One region of the Paenibacillus sp. FSL H8-0332 genome, then DNA from elsewhere that is predicted to be linked to it. Evidence: riboswitches for the same ligand, from Rfam matches in the RefSeq annotation. Region 1 holds a riboswitch; each other region holds the start of a gene.
What was found. Region 1 has a riboswitch for cyclic di-AMP ahead of NST43_RS09910 (alpha/beta hydrolase). Riboswitches for the same ligand answer to the same signal wherever they lie in the genome.
Positions count from the first base shown of each region.

Region 2: it holds a riboswitch for cyclic di-AMP, as region 1 does, so the genes downstream of both, NST43_RS31530 (3D domain-containing protein) here and NST43_RS09910 (alpha/beta hydrolase) in region 1, are expected to answer to the same signal.
Region 3: it holds a riboswitch for cyclic di-AMP, as region 1 does, so the genes downstream of both, NST43_RS01100 (hypothetical protein) here and NST43_RS09910 (alpha/beta hydrolase) in region 1, are expected to answer to the same signal.

Region 1 covers NZ_CP150145.1:2,292,471-2,298,242, reverse strand. Annotated here, with positions in the region: gene NST43_RS09920 (cytochrome ubiquinol oxidase subunit I) at 1-622, opposite strand, end outside; gene NST43_RS09915 (TrkH family potassium uptake protein) at 1,016-2,374, opposite strand; gene NST43_RS09910 (alpha/beta hydrolase) at 2,401-3,216, opposite strand; cyclic di-AMP (ydaO/yuaA leader) riboswitch at 3,224-3,357, opposite strand; gene mnhG (monovalent cation/H(+) antiporter subunit G) at 3,356-3,715, opposite strand; gene NST43_RS09900 (Na(+)/H(+) antiporter subunit F1) at 3,705-3,998, opposite strand; gene NST43_RS09895 (Na+/H+ antiporter subunit E) at 3,998-4,480, opposite strand; gene NST43_RS09890 (Na+/H+ antiporter subunit D) at 4,486-5,772, opposite strand, start outside.
Region 2 covers NZ_CP150145.1:7,203,351-7,209,122, forward strand. Annotated here, with positions in the region: gene NST43_RS31520 (HD domain-containing protein) at 1-1,153, shown strand, start outside; gene NST43_RS31525 (TatD family hydrolase) at 1,216-1,986, shown strand; cyclic di-AMP (ydaO/yuaA leader) riboswitch at 2,185-2,412, shown strand; gene NST43_RS31530 (3D domain-containing protein) at 2,699-3,859, shown strand; gene rnmV (ribonuclease M5) at 4,021-4,572, shown strand; gene rsmA (16S rRNA (adenine(1518)-N(6)/adenine(1519)-N(6))-dimethyltransferase RsmA) at 4,569-5,453, shown strand; gene yabG (sporulation peptidase YabG) at 5,528-5,772, shown strand, end outside.
Region 3 covers NZ_CP150145.1:252,727-258,498, reverse strand. Annotated here, with positions in the region: gene NST43_RS01120 (ThuA domain-containing protein) at 53-688, opposite strand; gene NST43_RS01115 (SDR family NAD(P)-dependent oxidoreductase) at 747-1,469, opposite strand; gene ytxJ (bacillithiol system redox-active protein YtxJ) at 1,696-2,022, shown strand; gene NST43_RS01105 (glutaredoxin family protein) at 2,019-2,261, shown strand; cyclic di-AMP (ydaO/yuaA leader) riboswitch at 2,571-2,740, shown strand; gene NST43_RS01100 (hypothetical protein) at 2,875-3,330, shown strand; gene ltrA (group II intron reverse transcriptase/maturase) at 3,746-5,038, opposite strand; gene NST43_RS01090 (hypothetical protein) at 5,713-5,772, opposite strand, start outside.

The DNA of each region.
Region 1 (5,772 bases):
TGAGGAGTGCAAACGCGGCAATGCCTGCCAGCATTGCGGCTCCGGTCAGATAGGCTGAGCTTAAGACATGGAACACCTTGGAGAACGTCGCTGTATTCAGCATCGCCTCCACCGGATTGACAGCTATGAATTGCCCACCCGCCATGGCAAAGCCCTCGGGCTGATTCATGAACCCGTTTACCGTCGTGATAAAAACAGCAGACATCCCGGCACCGGCAACAATCGGGATCGTAAGAAGCCAGTGGATATACGGCTTTTTGAACCGGTCCCAGGTATAGAGGTAAATGCCCAGGAAGATCGCCTCAAAAAAGAACGCAAACACTTCCATAAATAACGGGAGCGCAATCACGTTGCCGGCCAGCTTCATGAAATTCGGCCAGACTAAGGCCAGCTGCAGCGAAATCGCTGTACCTGTCACCACGCCCACGGCCACAGAAATGACAAACCCGCGTGCCCATCTCTTGGCCATCAGCGTGTAGTGAGGGTCTTTTTTGCGTATGCCCATGAATTCAGCAATGGCGATCATCAGCGGAACCCCAACGCCAATTGTTGCGAAAATAACGTGGAACCCCAGTGTCAAGCCTGTCACCAGTCTGCTCCACAGCACGGTATCGATGCCCATTATGTTAGTGCCTCCTTATAAAAGCTGATAGTTATTTTAAATTATTATATCTTTAATTTTAAGCGAATCGGTTCCGGTCACCTTTTCGCCTTTAAACGTTCATGAAAGCATCAACTCTTTCTTACATCTTGGTGAATACAGCCGAAACTACTCTATCGGGCTATTGTTTGATAGGGAATAACATGGTACAGGACTGTTCATTAATAAAAATAGCGGCAGTCTAAGACTCAGTAAATAAAGTCTTGGACTGCCGCTGATGGTTAAATTATCACAAAAAAAGTTACCGATTTTAATACAAGTCTTTCGAAATTTTTTGTGCCATATACTCAATTCTTCACCGGCTATACCCCAATTCTTACTAAAATCATTAGAACTAGCGCAGCTCAATAAACTTTACCCGATCAGCAGCTTATCTTCCGGATACCGATATTTTTGCTTCACATTTTTTTGTGCCAGTGCTAAAGCTAAAGTCAAGGGCCCTAGTCTCCCGATGTACATTGTAATTATGATGATGCATTTTCCCAGTGGCGAAAGCTCTGGCGTTAGATTCATAGACATTCCTACAGTTCCAAATGCAGAGGTTGCTTCAAAGAGAAGCGCCAGGAAGTCTTTAGGATGAGCATATTCTGTAATGGATAGAAGAAAGGTGGCTGTAAGAACTACACCCAGGGATATGGTCATTACTGCCAGTGCCCTGAATATGATATCCTGAGAGATGCGTTTTTTAAGCAGTTGCACATCTGTCTTCCCCTTAATCGTTGAGACGATACTTAACATGAGTACAGCAAAAGTGGTCGTTTTTATACCTCCTCCAGTCGATCCGGACGAAGCTCCTACAAACATCAGGAAAATCATGAAAAATTGTGAAGCCGGGAGCATTGCTCCAATATCGATGGAATTAAAGCCGGCTGTACGGGTAACAACACCCTGAAAATATGCCGCCCAAGTTCTTTCACTCCATGAGAGAGTACTGAATGTTTTCGTGTTAAAGAGTTCAATCGCAAAAATCACCAAAAACCCTGCCATACAAAGGAGCCCAGAGGTAATTAAAACTATTTTTGTATGAAAGGAAAGATCTCTCCATCTTCTTTTCCGGTACAGATCCAGAATCACCGTGAATCCAATCCCGCCGATGATAAACAAAAAAGAGATAACAATATTAACTAACGGGTCACCCACATAGCGGCTCAGACTGTCTGGCCATAATCCAAATCCGGCGTTATTGAAGGCAGACACTGAATGGAATATTCCATAATAAATGGACCTTGTTGTTCCTAGTTCATTTGCCCATCGAAGGGCCAACACTATAGCTCCAGTTGTCTCCACGATAAATGAAATGAGAAAGATATTGAGTGATAACCGCACGACTCCTTGTGTTGTTACAGAATTAGATGATTGCTGGATAAGCAGACGTTCTTTTAGTCCAATCTTTTTCCCCATGATCACGGCAATCAAAACACTGAATGTCATAAATCCCAATCCGCCAATTTGAATCAGAAGTAAGATGATCATCTGTCCAAAATGAGAAAAGTCGGTACCGGTATCAAGTACAACAAGTCCCGTTACGCATACGGCTGAAGTCGAAGTAAACAGTGCTGCCAGCCACCCTATACTAAGTCCGCTGGACGAAGATATCGGCAAGGCCAGCAGCACTGTACCTAGCAAAATAGGGACGGCAAAACCGAGCAAAATGATTCTGGATGAGGTCAATTTGAGATTTGTGATGAAGGATGAGATTTTGTTAAAGAACATATCATTGGCTCCCATTGTAATTCAAGTTAGTCGCTGGCTGCCGCCTGCTGAAAACTATGCTGTTCCCTAAGATAATCCAGTAATATACGGTTGAAGAGCTGGGGTTGACACAGATGAGTCGGATACATCGCATCCTCAAGGATCGCCAGACGGGCAGACGGATACTTGCCGGCTGTTCTTTCCACCTGCTCCAGCGCCCATTCATTCTGATTCCCGGATACAACAAGAACAGGAATCTGCAGCCGTAATGCGAACCCGTAGCTGTCCGTTTGTCTAAGTGCCAGCCGCTGCTTAATTAATTCCGTTGTCCGTTCATGCACAAGCTCTTTCCTGAGAATATGATAAGCCGAGAGCCATTTATTGTAGGTGATGCGCAAGGAACGGATGAACATTTCGGCAGGAAGATAATGGGCCGCCCATGCGCAGACCTCAAAGATTCCTTTCATTTTACTGCCTCTCGCCGTGTAATCCTCCTGAAAATAACTGTCCACCAATACCATATTTATTATCCGTTCAGGGTACAGATAGGCGAATTTCTGGGCGAGCACAGCACCACTGGAACAAGCTACGATAACAGCCTTCTCTACAGATAAAGCGTCCAATAACAGCTTCAAATCTTCACATTGTGTGTCTACGATCCGGCTGATTTCCACATCCATTTTACCCGATTGCCCGTTCCCTCTCAAATCGAATACGATCACTTTGGCACGCTTGCTGAAATATTCCGCTTGCGGCTCAAACAGATGATGAGAGGTCGAATAATCATGAATAAAAACAATGGGCAGACCGCTGCCCGACATCTCATAATACAGCGATGTTCCATTCAATTCAATATACGGCATATATAGTGCATCCTCTCATGAACGCTTGCGGGGTTAGCTGCCGGATTCGGGCCTGAAAGTAGCCCTACTCGTTTTTTCCGAGATTCACCCCATGTAACCTGGTTCCCCCGCTTCCTATAAGGAATTCAGCGATTAACTGTTATTTCTCAGACGTTTCCTTACTTTCTTCCTTCAGTGACTTCAGGTCATCCTGAACGCTTCCCTTCCATAGGGGCACTCCGGAACGGTAGGCAGCCCGGCCATTTAAATGACCTGCTACCGGTGAAGTGATGAATACAAATACAATCGCCAGCAGAAGCTTGACGTTAACCGTTCCGTCTTTGAACCAAAAGTACAGGAAGCCTCCTGTCAGCAAACACAATACCCCGAAGGTTGCACTTTTGGTAGCAGCATGTGAACGCAGATACACATCGGGCAGCCGTACTAAGCCGAAGGCACTTAAGCCGCAGAAGACTGCGCCCATTACCACAAGAATAGAGCTAATCAGTTCACCTGTCATTAGGGTTCCCTCCATCCTCTATAACGGCTCCCCGTTCAATATATCTGGCCAGTGCCGTAGTACCAATAAACGTCAGAATCCCGATAACCAGGATGACTTCTATAAAATCCTGGGTATCCAGCAGCATACTAAAGACGGTTATCATAGCAAGTACATGAATGCCTATCGTATCGAGTGCGGCAACCCTGTCGGAGCGGGTTGGCCCTTTCAGGAGACGGAACAGGCAGGCCAGCATCGCCAGAGCCAGAATGATCATGGCCACGGTTAGCATAACTGGGATCATTAACGGGTCACCTCCCTAATCGCTCGTTCGAAAGTGCCTCTAATCTGCGTGACCAGCAGCTCTGCATCTTTAATATCAATTGCATGAATGTACAGCGTCTTGCCATCCTTGGAAACATCCAGGGTCAGGGTTCCCGGTGTCAGACAAATCAGGCACGAGAGCAGTGTAACTTCCCAGGGCGTGGTCAAAGCAGTCTCATAAGCAAAGATACCGGGACGTATAGCCAGTTTTGGACGGATAATATGACCTATGACCACGAAATTCGAAACCGTAAGTTCACGGGCAAAGATCAGCAGGAGCTTAAGTACAGCCCATATACGTATGAGATAGAATGGCCGGGACTGGGACCTGGATTTCCTAAATAACAGTAAAAGCCCGATGCCCAGCAGATAACCTACAACGAAGGTTGAACCGGAGTTATTATTATTTATCGCCATCCACAGAAAGGCAATCAACAGATTAAACAGGAATTGTAAGGCCATCTCCTCTACTCCTTCATTATGGCTTCTATATATAGCGCAGGTGAAGCCAGAACGTCACCTGCCTGCGATACATAAGTATACACAACCTCCGCCCCGATCCCCATTGCAATCACAAGCAGCAGCAAGCCGGCAGCCACAGCCGAAGCAGCCTTCAAGCTCACCTTAGGCTGCTCTTCCTTGGGTTCATTTCCCCAGAATGCCAGCCGGAACACCTTCATCAGGGAGAACAGCACCATAAAGCTTGACCCCAGACCAATTAGAGACAACGTAAGCATCCCCTCTGACAACGCTCCGCGGAGGATCATAATTTTGCCGGCAAAACCGCTAAGCGGCGGAATCCCCACCAGGGCGAGTGCCAGAATAAAAAACATCCAGCCGAGAAACGGATACTTTCTGATCATCCCGCCCATACTGCCTAGCCGGTCCGTTCCGGCTGCGGATATAATCATCCCGCCCAGAATAAACATAAGTCCCTTGGCCAGCATATCGTGCAACAGATAGAAGACTGCCCCATTCATTGAATCTGCAGTCCCTGCAGCGATTCCAAAGGCTACAAATCCAACGCTGATAATGATGTTATAATTCAGAATCCGCGGGATATCCTTATAAGCCACTGCCCCCAGGCTACCCAGGATCATGGTAGCAGCAGCCATCCAGGCGATCCAGTCATGGGTGAAGCCGGGATCGTTCACGAACAGCAACGTGAAGGTGCGGATGATTGCATAGAGTCCTACTTTGGTCAGCAGGGCACCGAACAACGCTCTGACAGCCGCCGGAGGTGCACTGTAGGACCCTGGAAGCCAGAAGAACAGGAACAGCCCGGCCTTCAGGGAGAATACAATCAAGAACAAAATAGCAATCACATTAAGCACGCCGCCTTGTCCCGCTTCAGCGATACGCTGGGACAGATGCGCCATGTTGAGTGTTCCTACCGCTGCATAGAGATAAGCTACCGCAGCTACGAACAGTGTTGAGGATACAATATTGATGAGCAGGTATTTCGACGTTTCTCTTAGCTGAAGCTTGGTCCCTCCGAGTGAGATGAGCGCATAAGAAGAAATCAGCATGACCTCAAAAAAGACAAACAGGTTGAATATATCCCCGGTAAGAAACGAACCGTATACCCCGACAAGCAAAAACTGAAAGAACGTATAATAATAGAACCGCTCCCGCTGCTCTCCAATACTGCTGAAGGAGTAGCACAGAATCGCAAAACTGACGATCGAAGCCATCATTACCAGCAATACAGCAAACATATCCCCCACAAATACAATGCCATACGGAGGGAGCCA
Region 2 (5,772 bases), 2.6 Mb from region 1:
TGGCACCTCTTACTTAACCTTTCATGGAGCGGAACACAGCCGATTCTCTCATTCTCTAGGTGTATATGAGATTACGCGGAGGATTATCTCCCAATTTGAACGGAGTGGTTACAAGGACTGGATACCGGAGGAAAGACTGCTCACCTTATGTGCGGCGCTGCTGCATGATCTGGGGCATGGCCCATTTTCCCATTCTATAGAAGAAGCTTTCGAAATGGATCATGAAGACTGGACCTGCCGCATCATTCTGGAGGATACGGAGATCACGGCTATTCTGCGCGATGTGGCGGAAGATTTCCCTGGTAAAGTGGCTTCGGTCATCTCCAAAACCTATGAGCATGAAATTGTTGTCAATTTGGTGTCAGGACCGCTGGATGCGGACCGGATGGATTATCTGCTGCGGGATGCGTATTATACAGGGGTGAATTACGGAACCATAGACATCGACCGGATTCTGCGGATGCTTCGCCCTTATGACGGCCGGGTGGTGGTGAAGGAATCAGGGATGCATGCGATTGAGGATTATCTGATGTCACGGTACCAGATGTACTGGCAGGTCTATTTCCATCCGGTAACCCGCAGCTCTGAGATTATTCTGCGGCAGATTCTCCGCCGGGCCAAGGAGCTGGTGCAGCAGGAGTATGCCTTCAGATTCATGATCGAGCCCTTGAGTGATCTGTTCAGCGGAGAGGTGACGGTAGCTCAGTATCTGCTGCTCGATGAAGCCTTGATGCAGACTGCCTTCATGCAGTGGACGCTGGAGGAGGATGACATCCTGAGCGACTTGTGCAGCCGGTTTATCCATCGTAAACTGTATAAATATGTGGAGATGGAGCATCTGGATTCCGGCACCATTGACGAAATCCGCCGCAGCTTCGACGGTGCCGGACTGCGGCCCGATTATGACCTGGAAATTGATTTCCCCACCGATCTTCCTTATGATGTGTTCCGTCCGGGAGACGGGTTTGACAGCAAGCAGATTCTGCTTCTGGACAAGTATGACCAGCTGAGGGAAATCTCCGAGGTTTCGGATATTGTACGCTCTATCAGCGGCATTCACCGCGGCAGATACCATCTGTATTTTCCGCAGGACAGGCTGCAGAAAGCCCTTCCACAGCTGCCGCCGTCTATCGCAGAGATTTTTGCCAAATAATCAGATCAAGCCTGGAATTCTGGAATTATAGATAGAATCACAAGCCGAAAGGATGTAATGTAATGCAGCTATTCGACACACATACCCATCTGGATGCTCCACAATTCGACGAAGACCGCGAAGAGGTCATTGCCAGAGCGCTGGAATCTGGAGTCAGCAAAATGATCAACATCGGCTTTAACCGGGAAACGATACCGACCACCATGCAGCTTGCCGAGAAATATGATTATATTTATGCAGCCGTAGGCTGGCATCCCCAGGATGCGATCAGTATGAAGGACGGAGACCTGGAGTGGATCGCCTCCCTGTGTGCTCATCCCAAGGTGGTCGCCATCGGTGAGATCGGGCTTGATTATTACTGGGACACCTCCCCTAAGGAAGTGCAGCATGAAGTATTCCGCAAGCAGATCGGGCTTGCCCGTGAGCTGAAGATGCCAATTAGTATTCATAACCGTGATGCTCATGAAGATGTCATCCGTATTCTCCGTGAGGAAAAGGCGGGCGAGGTTGGCGGCGTTATGCATTCCTTCTCCGGCAGCTGGGAAAGTGCCAAGATGTGTCTTGATTTGGGCTTCCATCTTTCTTTTGGAGGACCGATTACGTTCAAGAATGCCAGGGTACCCAAAGAGGTGCTTGCCCAGACTCCGCTGGACCGGCTTCTCATCGAAACAGACTCCCCATATCTGACTCCGCACCCGTTCCGGGGCAAGCGAAATGAGACCGCTCATGTGAGGCTGGTAGCGGAGGCAGCTGCGGCAATAAAAGGGATTGAATTACAGGAATTGGCGGAAATTACGTATGCGAACGCACTGGAACGATTTGGTATACTCTGAAAATGAGAGTAAAAGTGATGAAAAATGAAGTATAGCGGATATATTAAACTTTTATGACCGAAAAACGGCCGATTATTACAATATTTTAATCATTTTTTTACGTAAACGTGGTTGAATCGTCCTTTACAACATGTATCAAAACAGGATATCATCTTTTCAGTGCAGTGAGCTGTTGTAACTGTGACAGTCACTTTTTCATGGATCGTCTCGCTGAGTCTCCGGATGGAGAACGGGGGAACCAATAATGCTCTGCCGCATGAACGTATGAGAGTACAACACAGAATTGCCGCAGACTTTATTTGATTTCTTTACGTGGTCTTTGGGGTGAATTTGAGGGCAACCGCCGTGAGCGGGTGACCTGAGATAGGGCGTCTCTCTTATGCCCGAACCCGACAGCTAACCCCGTAAGCGCAAGTAAGAGAGGAAACCTCGTGCATAAGCATTCCCGCGTTTTTGACACCGGAGAAGCCACGAAAGAGTCCTCCATGAACTCTTTTTAGGCTTTTTTTGTTTTGAATAACGCGGATGCTCCCGGCATACTGTTATATAACAGATATCCGGAGTAACTATGCCGAGCAGGCGATCCATGAGCAGGAAACGCTGAAGCAATGCGGGCGTATCCTGTTGCAATCTCAAACCTAGTTTCGTCAGAAGTGATACAGTCACCTTGATATAACTTAGACGACGGGGCTATGTAAGGAGGATGGAGAGAGTGGGCGTATTCCAACCAGAGGTATCCCATGATTCGCAATCATCCAGCAGGTCTATCGCATTACGGTTGAAGCAAGTAAATCCCCGCGTAGTTTTACTTGCCGGTGTGGTATCGATTGTTATCGCACTGTTAATTCTGCTGTACGTACACGGTCAGAGCAAAAAGGAAATTACTCTAGTAATAGACGGACAGGTACAGACACTGGAGACGCGGGAAACGCTGTTCAGTGATGTGCTGGCTAAGGAACAGATTTCGCTGCAGGCGCATGATGAATTATCTATTGGCCTTAGTGATGAAATAAAAGACGGCGACCGTATCGTGATTAACACTGCGCAAAAGTTCGCTCTTACCGTAGACGGGAAGACCGAGACGTTATTTACGACCGAGGATACCATCGGTCAGGCCATTGGCAAACTGGGCCTCAGCCTGGAAGGCTTAGACAAGATTTACCCTTCGCTAGAAACCGCAGTATCTGCAGACATGGAAATCAAAATTGTCCGGATTAACAAGCATGTGGTTCAACGGACAACCAATTTGCCTTTCCGGGTAATCAAGACAGCAGACCCCTCTTTGACCAAGGGAACCGTAAGAGTTGCACAGGCAGGTAAGCCGGGCGTTATGATCCAGCACATCGAGAAGATCTATCAAGATGGCGAGCTGGCCACCATGCGCATGATCGGCAAAGAAGTACAGACGGTTACCAAGGACAAAGTCATTGCCATTGGTACCAAGCCGCTTCCTAAGCCCGCTCCTGTTGTTGCCAAAGTTTCCAAACCTGTAACAACCTCCAAGTCATCTAAAGCCAGTGCAAAGGCCAGCAATGTTACCAGTAAAGCTGGTGTGGATTTTGAGTACAAAAGAATGATTAAGAACGTATCCATGACCGCGTATTCCTCGCAAGAACCGGGTATTGGAACACGTACCGCCTCCGGCACGCGCGTAACGGAAGGCCGCACTATAGCTGTAGATCCAAGCATTATACCAATCGGCTGGTGGGTGTACATTGAAGGATTAGGGTTTCGCCGAGCAGAGGATACCGGCGGTGCCATCAAAGGCAACAAGGTGGATGTCTATTACGATTCACTGAGCCATGCCCGTAATTTCGGACGTAAGTCGCGGACACTTTATGTGATCGGACCTGTGAAGCCGGAGCTGAACTAAACGTAAAGTCTTTTGCAAATTAACGGTTAATACGATATAGTGAGGGAAGCACTTACGAAATTTTAGAGAGCTGCCGCTCATCACTTATACATTCTTTAGCCAAAAAGAAGGGGAGCGAATCCTCTTCTTTTTGCGTTCTGGAGTAAGGAGTAACATTATTTATGATTAAAGAGCTGATTGTGGTTGAAGGGAAAAGCGATACCGTTGCCGTTAAGCGGGCGGTAGAGGCAGATACGATCGAAACCGGGGGCTCGGCAGTGGACCGCAAGGTCATTGCCAAGATCCAGCTTGCCATGCAGCGCCGGGGCGTAATCATTCTTACGGACCCGGATCATGCCGGAGAGCGGATCCGCAAAATTGTCGCGGCCAAGGTACCGGGGTGCAAGCATGCCTTCATCCCGGAGAAGGATGCAACCCGCAAAGGGGATATCGGGATAGAGAACGCTTCGCCTGAGGCCATCCGCCATGCGCTGGAGCATGTGCATACCTCCTTCGAGGGGGCGCCGGTCATCATCGGGCTGGATGAGCTCATGGCCGGAGGGCTAATGGTGCATCCCCGCGCCGCAGAGCGCAGAATGCAGCTGGGCAATCTGCTCGGTATCGGTTATTGCAATGGCAAGCAGCTGTACAAACGTCTGGCGATGTTCGGCATTACCCGCGAGGAGTTCGCGCAGGCCCTCGCCCAAATTGATCAGGGAGGCATTACTTCATGAGTGGTACCGAGAACATCTCGTCCCCAACAAGAACCAAAGCGATAATTCAGCGTTACAAATTTTCCTTCAAAAAAAGCCTGGGCCAGAACTTTCTGATCGATCAGAATATTCTGGACAAAATAGTGGATGCCGCCGGTCTGGACAGCACAGCCGGTGCGCTTGAGATTGGACCGGGGATCGGAGCCCTGACGGAAAGATTGGCGATGACGGCCGGGGCCGTCACTGCGGTGGAGATTGACCGCAGGCTGATTCCTATCCTCAGGGACGTCCTGTCGCCCTATCCCCATGTGAAGATCCGCAATGACGATGTGCTGAAGGTGAATTTGCAGGAGCTGTTCGCTGAGGATTTCGCCGGCAGGGACCGGGTTAGTGTCGTAGCTAACCTGCCGTATTATGTGACCACACCTATACTCATGAAGCTGCTGGAAGAGAAGCTGCCGCTGGATAATATCGTGGTGATGATTCAGAAGGAGGTTGCTGAGCGTATGGCAGCGTCTCCGGGCGGCAAGGAGTACGGCAGTCTGAGTATTGCCGTTCAGTATTACAGCGAGCCTGAGCTGGTCTGTATGGTGCCGCGTACCGTGTTCATCCCGCAGCCGAATGTGGAATCGGCTGTGATCCGGCTGAAGGTCAGAGAGCGTCCTCCGGTGGAGGTAGCGGACGAGAAGCATTTCTTTGGTGTGGTTCAGGCGTCCTTTACCCAGCGGCGCAAGACGATTGCCAATAATCTTAAAGCCCGCTTCTTCCCGGAAGAAGGGCGTGAGCGCCTGGAGGCGCTGCTCTCTGAGGCCGGTATTGAACCCTCACGGCGCGGCGAGACGCTTAGCATTGAAGAATATGCACGGCTCAGTGCGGTTCTTCTGGCCGCAGGCATCGCATAGAATACAGAAAACCCTCCCGGGGGATGAACCAACCGGGGCCTTTGCCCATAACATGGGGTAGAGGTGGTGTTGTGATGAATCTAGGAGACTTGGTCATTCGTAAATCCTATGGCGGCGATGTGACCTTCCGGGTAGACAATATATTGCAGAATAGAGCAGTCATTAAAGGCACGGAGTTCCGTTTGCTGGCGGATTCCCCGCTGGAGGATCTGGTTCAGGTGCCTCCTACACGGGTTACCGAGCGGGGACAGCGTGCGCAGATCAAGGCAACAGAATCCTTAACCTGGCTGCGTAAAGACCGGCAGGTGCAGAGCCAGCG
Region 3 (5,772 bases), 2.0 Mb from region 1:
ACACCGCATGTTATCCAAGCGGTATCCTGCCTTTTATCATTAGCGTCACATGCTATAGCATTCCGGCAGCCCATAATCCGCCTCTGCGGATCATCCGGCGCAGCGGCTCTGAGGAGAATGATGGCAGATGGTGCCCAGGCATCAGATAGACCACCCGGCCTTCGCCGAAGGTATGGCACCATGCCGCCGGTCTCATCGCTCCGTCATGAGGATATTCGGCCAGCACCGTTGTCTCGAAGTGGGGATGCTGCTCGAAATAGTAAGGCTCATCCTCTATCACAAAATCAGAGATCCCCTCCATAATCGGGTGCTCCGGCGCAGTCACTTTCATCTCTAGCGCCGTGAACGCCGGATGGTGGGTGAACCGGGCACCAAGCATCGCCCCAAGCTCCTGATTACGCTGTAGGGAAATGCCGTTGTGCACGACAAGCAGCCCCCCGCCGCCAGCCACATAAGCGAGTAAGGCCCCGCTCTGCTCAGCGGGTAACTTATCTTCGGAGAATTCCGTATAGGAGACCACCAGCCTGCATTCTGCCAGCTCTGCCTTGTTCATCCGTCTGTAATCCTCCGTAGAGACCACCTGGAACTCCGGTTCAAGGAGCTGCTCCAGCTCACGGTCTACCTCCTGGAAGGGATGATACTTCACTTCGGTATAGCTGCCGAACGCCAATGCTTTATAGGAAGACATGATATGCACACCTCTCTTTTGCCAAGTTAGCCAATTTAGCCTGTCCTGAATATTCGTGTCACCAGGGCCAGAGATTGCCGTCCAGATCGATATAAGCCGGTTCTTCAGCCAGATACATCTTATGGTTATGAACGATCGTCATAATCTTGCCTGCCGATTCTTCAGGAGTTACAGGCGCCTTCGCATCCTTCTCCCCGTTCATATAGGTCTGTAGCCAGCCGGGATGGAACACCATCACCTGTCCGCCCATCGTACGCAGATGATTGTGCAGCAGCGAGGACTGCATATTAAGCGCGGCCTTCGACATACAATAGCCATACATATTAATCCGCTTGTTCCGCCCAATGCTGCCAGCCTCCGACGAGATATTAACCACCAGACGCTGCCGGCCTTGCAGCAGTAAACCCATCAATGCGTTGCTTACCCTCAGCGCACCCAGCGTGTTCACGTTATAAATATGCGCCATCGCTTCATCATCCATATCCACGAGCACCGTTGCATCATCCGACCGGTGGATAATCCCGGCGTTATTGATAATCATATCAAGGTGTCCTGTACTTCCGGCAATACTCCGCGCGGCTTCCTTCACACTCCCTGCACTGCCGATATCGAGAGGGACCAGCCTAAGGCTATCCGGGTATTGCGCTTTCAAAGCTTCCAGTGCCGCCTGATCCGGCGAATACTGTCCGGCAAACACCATGTACTTACTCTCCAAAAGAGAGCGAACAAGGTACAATCCGAGTCCACGATCAGCCCCGGTGACACACGCAACCCTTTTCATGAGCTCCCCCCTCATATCTGCATCAATATGCACCGAGCCTTGGTTCATCCCTCTCACATTAGCACGGCCACCGGCCGTTAACAACATCCCGCAAGGGAGGGGCAGGCTATGGTGAACTTTCTTTTGCTTTAATTTTGAACTATGCTACAATCATGAATAATAGTTGTTAACAACACAATTGTTGACAACAGGTTTCATTACTCTTACCCAGGAAGGTGATCCTCTGATGTCTATTCAACAAATTCACACTAAGGAAGAACTAGAGCAATATATCGGGCAGCCTGGCAAAAAACTGCTCTTCAAGCACAGCACCACCTGTCCGATCAGCGCCAAGGCCAACGAGGAATTCCAGGCCTATGCACAGCATTCAGATACTCCTGCAGCCGTGGTCCATGTGATCGAAGACCGTCCTGTCTCCAACCAGATTGCTGAGGATTTAGGGATCAAGCATGAATCCCCGCAGATTTTCCTGCTGGAGGACAGCGAAGTCCGCTGGAACACCTCACACTGGAAGATTACCCAAAAAGCGATAAAGGAAGCAGTGGAACAATGAGCGCGAACGTAATTGTCTATTCAACCTCCGGCTGCAGCGAATGCAATCAGGTCAAGCAGTTGCTTGAGAGCAAGGGCATTCCCTTCGAGGTCCGGGATGTGATGACAAGCTCCGTCTACCAGGAGGAAGTGGAGAAGCTGGGATTCATGGGCATTCCAGTCACCGTATCCGGGGACCGGGCGGTCAAGGGCTTCAATCTTCCTGAGCTTCAGGAGCTTATGGATGCTGCTGTTCTGTAATATACGTAAAGGTGCTGTCTTCTCAACAGGAGCAGCGCCTTTTTTATTGCGATTCATAGAGGTAGGCGGCGACGATACCTGGGGACCCTTCCTCCCCACTGCCGTCTGCCAAAAATAAAAAACAGCGCTTGAGCGAGATAAATGGCAGATAATCTGCTATATATATGAGTTTTGGCTTCACTATGCACAGCCATTCAGCCATTTGCTGAAAACAAGTCGAATAGCACTCTTTTCCATTTTTACAACCCCCCTCTGAACAGAGTATGATTCGTGTTGAAAGCAAATGAACGCATTCATGAAAATGAGCATATGCATTGCACGCTGAATTTCCGTCATGTGGAAAACGGGGGAACCATCCGGCCGTCAGGCCGACTTGGGGTGAATCCGAAGGAGAATGCCACGCGCAAGTCTCCGGCAGGTAGGGCGACTCTCACCGTCCGAATCCGACAGCTAACCCCGTAAGCGCTAAGAGAGAGCCAGATCCGCCACGATTTTGCGCTAGGCGTCTAACGCCTTATACCCAAAACCGCAGGCAGAGGTCCTCCTCTGTCCTGCGGTTTTTTGCGCGCTGGAATGAACACTAAAGTACAGATTCAGGAAGGAACGTGACCACATGCCTGACCCCTTATCGCCCAAGGCAGCAAGCGCTGCCGGATTCAACCACTTCATCCAGCAATCTAGCGGCCCCGTCTATGCGCTTAGCTGCCTGCTGCTCGAAAAGGGGGCCCGCGCCGAGCAAGCAACCACCGCCACCTTCGCGGCACTCCATCCACTGTGGCTGAAGGACAGCCTCTCAGGAGACGGCGCTGCTGCTTCTGCCTACAGAGAGTGCATCCGCCAATGTGCCGTGCTCGCCCGGGACCGTAGCCGCTGCGCTTCTGGGCTGCTTAACTGGGATGATCACGTTACCAGTGCCTTATGGTACGGCATCCAGCTCCCCCTGCCCGACATCAGCCAGATCCTGGAGTGCAGCATCCCCGAGCTGAAGGCGCGGCTTAGAGGAATACGCGAACAGATGGCAGCCGCACATTCAACCTTGCCTGCGGTCCACCGCCCTTCGGCGGGATGAGACTGAGGAAGATATGGGATATAGGCATGAGTGCGGTAGAAGGAGATGGATAGCGGGCCGTGCGGACTACAGATCCGCTATTTCGGCAAATGGGACCATGCCGAAGGCCAAGCGGACTGAGAGGCGCTTAATTAACCCATTCCGCCTCATTTTGCGCTCCACACAGCCCTTAACGTCCTATCAGTCCGTAACGGGGAGTTAATCGGTCTTTTTCACGAAATAAGGGCCGCTGAGTCCGCAAAATAACCCCACAAAGTGGGGTTTAGCTTCGATGATGACTCAGGTACTTTGCGGGGACCCAAAACATATAAATTCTAGAGTAAAGGGCTGGATTAACCAGCCCCTCCTCATCAAACCGTACGTGAGGTTTTCCCTCATACGGCTTTCCGATGTTTGTCATTCATGAGCATGCAGATCACAATAGCGTTTTTAGTCCATTCATGTTGGCTATATACTTGACTTCAGATAGTGAACTCATCCATCTTCTGCGCTGTCTCTTCTTCGCGTACCACCGGGTTAATCGCTGCAGAATATACCAGTCTAGCTTAGCTAATCTCTTTTGGCTGTAGTTCGTGTAGTAATAATTTCTCCATCCTTGTATCTTCGGATTGAGCCATTTCACGTGTTCCGCAAACGATTTAGATCGCATGCCGGGCGGTGCTAATCTATCTTTGACCACGCCTCGAATACGTTCCTCTGCCTTCTTCGTTAGCCACTGCTGGGTGGTATAGTACACCTTCCCTTGAGAGGTTTCTGCTTTCGTTTTTCGGTGGTGCATTCCTAAGAAGTCGAATCCTTCCTCTCCTGTCCACAGGCCTACAATGCGAGTTTTGACCGGGTGTAAGGTTAACTCTAGACGTTCCATAATCCTGCTTATGAGCTCATAAGCATGTTCGGCGTCCTTTTTGGTTTTACAGACCACCACCAGGTCGTCTGCATACCTTGTCAGTTCTCCCAACCCCCTTCCGTATTTCTCCCATAGTCGGTCAAAGTAATTCAGATAGATATTCGCCAGTAGCGGTGAAATCACCCCACCTTGCGGTGTGCCTAAATCGGAACGCCTTACGTTTCCTTCTTCCATCACACCCGCTTGAAGCCACTTCCGTATTAATTTCAGGATTCGCCTGTCATTGATACGCATTTGTACCAATTTCATAAGTTTCTCCTGGTTAATGTTGTCGAAGTAGCCTTGGATATCGACGTCGACTACCCAATTCCCTTTGCGGTTGCAGGCTTTCCGGATTCGATCCAGCGCTCCTTTCGCACTTCGCTTCGGGCGAAATCCGAAGGATACTTCTTCGAAGTCTGCTTCAAAGATCGGTTCAATCACGAGTTTCGTTGCCATCTGTATGACTCGGTCGCGCACCGTCGGGATACCCAGCGGTCTTTGTTTCCCGTCTTTCTTTGGGATATAGTGCCGCCGTACGGGCTCTGGATCGTAGCTACCTGCTTTCAATTCTCGCTCACAGTCCTTCAGGAACCGTATTTCTCCTTGTGCTTCAATATCTGCGAGCGTCACGGCATCTACTCCAGCCGCTCCCTTGTTTGCCTTAACTCGTCTCCAGGCTTCACTCAGCACATCCCAGCGATAGACTTTGTCGTACAGCGCATGGAATTTACGCTTGTTGTTCTCCTTGGCCGCATGACCTAGCTTTTCTTGGAGTTCTTGAACTTTTTCTTTGGGTGTCGTTAGCCGGTTGGCATTCACTCACTCGTACCTCCTCCAAAAGCGTAAACAAAGCAGGGCTCCTTCCCTCCCTAAGGTTATGTTGTCCTTAGGTTCTTCGGTACTACGAGCCCCTCGGACTCCCTTCCCACAGACGGTTCATTTCGTCTTTTGGACTTATAGAGCGCCTATTTACGGGTTTCTAAAAAAAAAAAAACCCCCGTGTGGGGGAGGGTCTCCCCAGTTCACTGCATTATCTTTCAACCCATGCCGATCCCTATACCCCGGAGGATTCTTCACTGTTGTTCCAAGTTCTGTACAGCTTCCTTGGCCTTCGTCCATGAAAGCGGGACTCGGCTTCCTCTCTTCCCCTTCGCAGGGCCTTTTTGACGACGCGGCAGGATTCACTTGATGTTACGGCCTGGGTTGTTGCTCGCCCAGTCTCTGACCGGTACTTTTGTCGATGCGCTTTTACACACAGATTTCGCCATGCGCAAGCATCCTAGCTACAAGAGTGGCTTGGCCCCTCTCTTGGTTGGACTTGCACCAACTAGATAATGCGTGCCTCTGGGCACGCCTATCAAAAAAAGCCGCAGCATCCGCCGCGACTTAGTCATTGACTCTCAGCACCAGCACCCATAAAGTGCTTGGCTTACCTTACATAGCTAACCATCATGCACTGATCCTGTCTCCGCCGACCGTTCAGTACATCGAACTCAGCTCTTGCCCTTACCACCCTTGCCGCCCTTGGCAAACCGCCAAAAAGCCATACAGCA